3 regions of the Micromonospora sp. CPCC 206061 genome follow, and region 1 is predicted to be linked to each of the others. Evidence: riboswitches for the same ligand, from Rfam matches in the RefSeq annotation. Region 1 holds a riboswitch; each other region holds the start of a gene.
What was found. A riboswitch is a leader RNA that binds a small molecule or an ion and turns the genes downstream of it on or off. The one in region 1 is predicted to bind cobalamin.

Region 1 (2,256 bases):
CATCAGCCCGAGGCCAACCGGCCGCCACCGCGGGTTCGACGCCGCCGCCTGCGCGGACGGGTAGAAGTTGATGTCGATGACCCGGTCCAGGAAGAGGACCGCGGTGCGCACCGTCGCACGCAGCTTCTTCCAGTCGACTCCGTCGGCGGTGACGTGCGCGCCCAGGTTGATCGAGCCCAGGTTGCACACCGCCGTCTCGTCGTCGCCGTTGACCTCGAGGATCTCGGTGCACAGGTTCGACAGGTGGATGGTGTTGCCCGGGGCGCCGGTCTGGTTGGACAGCCGGTTCGACGCGTCCTTGAACGTCATCCACCCGTTGCCGGTCTGCGCCAGGGTGCGCATCATCCGCCCGTACAGGTCACGGGCCTTGACCGTCTTGACCGCCTTCTTCTCGGCCGCGCGGTAGGCCTCCTCGAACTCCTCGCCGTACAGGTCGGGCAGCTCCGGCGCGTCGCTCGGGTCGATCAGGGACCAGTCGGCGTCGGCCTCGACGCGGCGCATGAACTCGTCCGGGATCCAGTTGGCCAGGTTCAGGTTGTGCGTGCGGCGGGCGTCCTCGCCGGTGTTGTCGCGCAGTTCGAGGAACTCCTCGATGTCCGGGTGCCAGGGTTCGAGATAGACGCAGGCGGCGCCCTTGCGCCGGCCTCCCTGGTTGACCGCGGCCACGCCGGCGTCGAGGGTCTTGAGGAACGGCACGATGCCGTTGGACTTGCCGTTCGTGCCGCGGATCAGCGCGCCCCGGCCGCGGACGCGGGACCAGGAGATGCCGATGCCGCCGGAGAACTTCGACAGCTTCGCGACCTGGTGATAGCGCTCGTAGATCGAGTCGAGCTCGTCGCGCGGCGAGTCGACCAGGAAGCAGGACGACATCTGGGTGTGCCGGGTGCCCGAATTGAACAGCGTCGGCGAGCTGGGCAGGTAGGCCAGGCTGGACATCAGCCGGTAGAAGCCGATCGCCTCGGCCGGCGTCTCGGACAGGCCGCAGGCCACGCGCAGCAACCAGTACTGCGGCGTCTCCACCACCAGCCGGGACCGCGGATGGCGCAGCAGGTACCGGTCGGCGACCGTGCGCAGCCCGAAGTACTCGAACCGCAGGTCCGCGTCGGGATCGACGGCGTCGTCGAGCTTGCGCGCGTTGCGGGCCACGAACTCGGCGGTCTCGTCGCCGATCAGCCCCTGCTGGTGCGCGTGGCGGATCGACTGGCTGAAGCTCGCCACCCCCTGGCCGCGGACCTCCTTGTCCACGAACGCGGCCAGCAGCCGCGCCGCCAGCTTCGAGTACTGCGGCTCCTCACCGATCAGCTCGGCCGCCGTCTGGATCGACAGCCGGTCCAGTTCGGCCGTGGTGGCCCCGTCGTACAGCCCGCTGATGGTCTTGGTCGCGACCCGCAGCGGGTCAACCTCGGCCAGGTCGTCCACCCACCGCTCGACCGCTCTAACGATCTTGTTGACGTCTACCGGTTCGCTGTCGCCGTTGCGCTTGCGGACCCGCATGACTGTCATGTCCCCCTACCCTCCGCTTCTGCCGAGGTCGCCGGTGCGCAGGGGGACGCCCCACCGGCCCGTGGCGCGGACCGGCTGATGGCGTCGGCCGTCCCGCGCGGCCTTCGACCACCGCACGCCCGGTGGCGTGCGGTGCGCTGGCAGGTCTTCGGACTCGCGGGCATGACCACGGATGGTCATCTACTGGCCGTCGCTTCCCAGGCCGGCAAAGGCCCAGTGCTTGGTTGACGGCGGTCGTTCCCACTCACCGCTGCGGGGCAGTCCCGGACTCACACCGGGGTTCCCTCTTGCCTCGACCGTCCTGGCGGGACGGTCGAACCAGCTGCAGGCAACACCATATATGGGTGTCAGCTCAAAATCACAACACCAGATGGTGTGTCGGGTGTGTCGCTCGGCTCGGGAGCGCGCCGTCAGGCGGTTTCGACGACCCGGTTCTCCCAGGCCCAGGCGGCGATCTCGACGCGGTTGCGCAGACCGAGCTTCGTCTGGATGGTCGACACGTGGCTTTTGACCGTACTCAGGGAGATGAACAGTTCGGCGCCGATCTCCAGGTTGGTGCGGCCGCGTGCGATCTCCCGGACGACCTCCATTTCGCGGTCCGACAGCGACGGTAGCGTCCTGTCGGGTTCTCGTCCGGGCCTGGTCAGGTGGCGTAGTAGCCGTACGGTGATCGACGGGGCTCCTGACAGCTGACGGCCGGCGACTCTCCGACGCCGCCTTCAACCAGTGCCTCGACAACGCCCCGAAGACCGG
Region 2 (2,256 bases), on a different contig from region 1:
TCGAACTCGGGGATCGCCACCTGCGTAGCGGTGTCCAAAGGGGACATACCGTCGTCGTTGGCGGACCAGGTCTCGCGGCCGGAAGTGAGGCACAACCCTTGCAGGATCGGCACATCGAGCGCGGCCAGCGCGCCGACGTCCCAGGCCTCGTCGTCGCCGCCCGCGCCCGCCTCGGCCGGGCGGGTGCCGCCAGCCGCGAGCACGGTCACGACGAGCGCGTCCGCCTGACCCAGCGTGGCCAACAGCTCGGACTCCGGCGTTCGCAACGACGCGCAGAACACCGGCAGCGGCCGCGCTCCAGCGTCTTCGATGGCCGTACACAGCGCGTCGACGAACGCTGTGTTGCCCGCCACATGGTGCGCGCGGTAGTAGAGCACGGCCACCACCGGCGCATCACCATCGGCGAGCGGGCGCATGAGGCCCCACGTCGGCGTCGGCACGGGCGGTGCGAAGCCGTGACCGGTCAGCAGGACGGTGTCGGACAGGAAGCGGTGCAACTCGGCGAGGTTGGCCGGACCGCCGTGCGCAAGGTATGCGTGAGCTTCCGCGCACACGCCGCTCGGCACCGTCGACAGCCGCATCAGCTCGGCGTCTGGCGCCTGCTCGCCACCCAGCACGACGACCGGACGCGGACCGGCCAGCAGCGCGTCGAGCCCTTCCTCCCAGGCCCGCCGGCCGCCGAGAATACGCACCACGACCAAGGTGACGCCCTCGACCAGCGCGGGCAGGTCGTCGATCGTGACCCGGGCCGGGTTGGCGAGGCGGTAGTCAGCACGGCTGGCACGCGCGCTGAGCAGATCGGTGTCGGACGTCGACAGCAGCAGGAACACGCGGCACGGCTCCCCTCCGAGATCCTCGTCTCGGTCAGTAGGAACGCGGCGACGGGAGTGTCTGGCTTCCGAGAACCGTGGCTCTCGGTGACAGTGGCGGGACCGCACCGGACTCGCACCGGCTTCCTCCGCTTGTCGCCGCGGGTTGCGCCCGCCAGCTTAGCGGGTCGTATGCTCCGGCCCGTGGTCAGCCCTCTCACACCAAGCCGCGATCGCGCCGACGCGTGCCCCGGCGTGCTCCAGGTGCACGCCGCCGCCGACGGCGGCCTCGCGCGCGTGCGGATACCCGGCGGGTGGCTGACCGGCGCGCAGCTCGCCGCCGTCGCCGCCTGTGGCGGCCTGGAAGTCACCTCCCGAGGTAACCTCCAGGTCCGCGGCCTGGCGCCGGGCGCCGAGACGGCGCTCGCCGCGCGGCTGTCGGAGGTCGGCCTGTTGCCGTCGCACACCCATGAGCGGGTACGCAACATCGTGGCATCACCGCTCACCGGCCGTGACGGGCACGGGGTACTAGACGCGCGTCCGCTGACGACGGCGCTGGACCGGGCCCTGTGCGCGGATCCGGCGCTGGCCGAGCTTCCCGGGCGGTTCTTGTTCGCGCTCGACGACGGGCGCGGTGACGTCGCTGGACTCGGCGCCGACGTCGCGATTCACGGCGCCGCCGTGCTGCTCGCCGGCCGCGACAGCGGCCTGCGCGTGTCGCCAGCTGAGGCCGTGCCGGTGCTGCTGGCCGCCGCGCACGCGTTTCTCGCCGAACGGAGCGACGAGTGGCGACTGTCCGAACTGGACGACGGCCCGGCACGGGTGGCGCGGCGCCTCGGCGGATCGGTGGGTGCGTCGGTGAGCGTCGCCGGCCGCCCGCCGATCGGTGCCGTGCGCCAGGTCGACGGCCACGTCGCGATCGGCGCGGCCGTGCCGCTGGGTCGGCTCACACCGGATCACATCGCTGTCCTGTCCGGACAGTCGTCGGTGTGCGTCACGCCGTGGCGAGGAGTCGTCGTCGCCGACCTGCCGGACGCCGGGCTCTTGGAAAATCTGGCGGCGGTGGGGCTCGCGGTCGAGCGCGGCTCGCCGTGGGCCGGTGTGACCGCCTGCGCCGGGCGACCCGGGTGCGCCCGGTCGCTGGCCGACGTGCGTGCCGACGCGCTGGCCTTCCACGGTGGGCGGCCGGCGCCCTCGCTGCCAGTGCACTGGGCCGGCTGCGAACGCGCCTGCGGCCGCCCCACCGGAGCGCACGAGCTGATACTGGCCACAGAGGACGGATACGAAAGCCGATGACCCTGACAACTGGCGCCCGCCCCCGCTCCCTCGACTCCGGGCCGGCTGCGGGAGGCGGCGCATGACCGGCTACGTCAAGGATGGCGCGGAGATTTACCGTCGTTCGTTCGCCACCATCCGGGCCGAAGCCGACCTTTCGGCGCTACCGGAG
Region 3 (2,256 bases), on a different contig from region 1:
CGCTGGCGCGTACCCGGTGCTGGTGACCCGCCGCTGCGCGCAACGTTCGCAGCTGGCCGTCGTGGTCGACGTCCGGGTGTTTCGACACGGTGCCGCAGCAGCAGCCGCGGCAGACCGTGACGGTGACGCGGTTCACGCGGAGCGGGCGGACGCCGGGGCGCGGCGGGGCACCAGCGACAGCGCGAACGTCAAGCCGAAAACCGTCCACAGTGCGGTCAGCTCGCCAAGCGATGCCACCCGGAAGTCCCACAGCAGGTCGGCCGGCATGGTGTCGGGCACCGGATCTGGGTTCGGCGGCCACGTCATGAGCAGCGCGACGTATCCGATCGCGGCGACCGCGACGGCGGTGGCCGTGCGGTGCTGCGCCGGCCACGAGCGGCCGGCGAGCCGGTGGTGCACCAGCAACGCGAGCCACGATATGGCGATCGCCGCGGCGATGAGGGTGAGGTACTGCACCGTGCGCTCGGTCACCGTGTCGGGATCACCGACGCCGGGTGGGTTCGCCGGGTACTTGACCGCCGGCAGGAGCGCCACCGTCACGAATCCGAGGAACGCGAGCAGTGCCGCGCGGCCGAAGTCGGTGCTGGCCGGCAGCCGGTGGCGTACGCCGGCGAAGACCACGGCCACGACGAGCGCGAGGCACACCGCGACCGCGACCGCGGCGACCGCACCACCGAAGACCTGCGTGCCGCGGCTGAACATGGGCTCCTCGTGCGAGGCTTCTTCGAGGGCGATCGCCTCGTCGAGGCGCGGCTCGACGAGGAGCAGCCCGACCAGCGCGGCCGCGAGGCCCGCGATCAGGCCGCAGAGCGCCCCCCGGCGCAGCACGGCGCCGAGTGTCAGGGACGTCACGGGGGTTAGTGGCAGGGCACGCCGAGCGCGTGCCGGCCGTCGTGTGTGAACTCGTGCAGCTGCTCGGCGAACGCGGTGCCGCTGAGCTGAAGCAGCACGTAGATGACGCCCAGCGCGACAGCGACGAGCAGCCACGCGAAGACGGGCACGCGGATGGGAGCAACCGATGTGGAGGGTGCGGGCGACGACATGCCAGGTGTTCCTCTCGTCCATGCCTCGTGGCGATCCGGTCAATGCCACGGCCGGTCTCCTGGCTCCCGGATCAGCACACTCCGCTCGGCCTTCCCGGACCAGTGTCGGCCCAGTGGCGTGGTGAGCGGAGCGCTCCCCGGTCACAGTGGCGAGGACCACGCCGGATTCACACCGGCTTCCCGTACACCGTGGCCTGGGCAGCGTATCGCTTCCTCACCTGCACCGCTAGCATGGCCGAGCGAGCGTGTGACGGAGGAACCCGGTGCGAGTCCGGGACGGTCCCGCCACTGTGACCGGGGTCAACCCGGGAGTCAGACACTTCGGGCGCTCGGCTCATCCGCACCGATACGCGGGCGTGGACACCCGCGGAAGGGACTCGCGCACATGCCCGCGCCATACCCGTTCTCAGCCGTCGTCGGCCTCGACGACCTGCGCACCGCACTCCTGCTGACCGCAACCAATCCCGCGATCGGGGGAGTGCTCGTGCGGGGCGAGAAGGGGACCGCGAAGTCGACCGTGGTCCGCGCGCTCGCCGGGTTGCTGCCGGAGCTGGACGTCGTCACGCCGTGCCGGTTCGCCTGCGACCCGGTGGCGCCCGACCCGGAGTGTCCGGACGGGCCGCACCCCTCCGGCGTCGCGGCCCGCACGCGCCGTGCCGCGCTCGTCGAGCTGCCGGTTGGCGCGACCGAAGACAGGGTCGTGGGCACGCTCGACATCCAGCGCGCGCTCGCCGACGGCGTCAAGGCGTACGAGCCTGGGCTGCTCGCCACCGCCCATCGTGGACTGCTCTATGTGGACGAGGTGAACCTGCTCCCGGACCACCTGGTAGACCTGCTGCTGGACGCCGCCGCGATGGGACGCGCCCACGTCGAGCGCGACGGGGTGTCGGTGAAGCACGCGGCGCGGTTCCTGCTCGTCGGCACGATGAATCCGGAGGAGGGTGAGCCGCGCCCGCAGCTCGTCGACCGCTTCGGCCTCGTGGTGTCCGTCGGGGCGCCCACCGAGCCGGCACCGCGCGTCGAGGTGGTGCGCCGGCGGCTCGCCTACGACGCGGACCCGGACGGGTTCGCGGCCCGGTGGGCGGCTGCCGACGCGACGCTCGGGGAGCGGATCAGGGCCGCGCGGTCGCGGCTGCCCGGCGTGGTGCTGCCCGACGCCGAGCTCGACCGGATCGCGCGCCTCTGCCTGGCGTACGGGGTGGACGGGCTGCGG

Region 2: it holds a riboswitch for cobalamin, as region 1 does, so the genes downstream of both, V6V89_RS15465 (cobaltochelatase subunit CobN) here and V6V89_RS10630 (ribonucleoside-diphosphate reductase subunit alpha) in region 1, are expected to answer to the same signal.
Region 3: it holds a riboswitch for cobalamin, as region 1 does, so the genes downstream of both, V6V89_RS15490 (magnesium chelatase subunit D family protein) here and V6V89_RS10630 (ribonucleoside-diphosphate reductase subunit alpha) in region 1, are expected to answer to the same signal.

What each region holds. Positions count from the first base shown of each region.
Region 1 covers NZ_JBAKHX010000010.1:60,708-62,963, reverse strand. The annotation lists gene V6V89_RS10630 (ribonucleoside-diphosphate reductase subunit alpha) at 1-1,503, opposite strand, end outside; cobalamin riboswitch at 1,626-1,841, opposite strand; gene V6V89_RS10625 (response regulator transcription factor) at 1,914-2,108, opposite strand.
Region 2 covers NZ_JBAKHX010000018.1:62,084-64,339, reverse strand. The annotation lists gene V6V89_RS15465 (cobaltochelatase subunit CobN) at 1-830, opposite strand, end outside; cobalamin riboswitch at 867-1,004, opposite strand; gene V6V89_RS15460 (precorrin-3B synthase) at 1,014-2,105, shown strand; gene V6V89_RS15455 (precorrin-8X methylmutase) at 2,167-2,256, shown strand, end outside.
Region 3 covers NZ_JBAKHX010000018.1:70,732-72,987, reverse strand. The annotation lists gene V6V89_RS15505 (hypothetical protein) at 1-136, opposite strand, end outside; gene V6V89_RS15500 (CbtA family protein) at 133-852, opposite strand; gene V6V89_RS15495 (CbtB domain-containing protein) at 858-1,043, opposite strand; cobalamin riboswitch at 1,076-1,250, opposite strand; cobalamin riboswitch at 1,255-1,383, shown strand; gene V6V89_RS15490 (magnesium chelatase subunit D family protein) at 1,429-2,256, shown strand, end outside.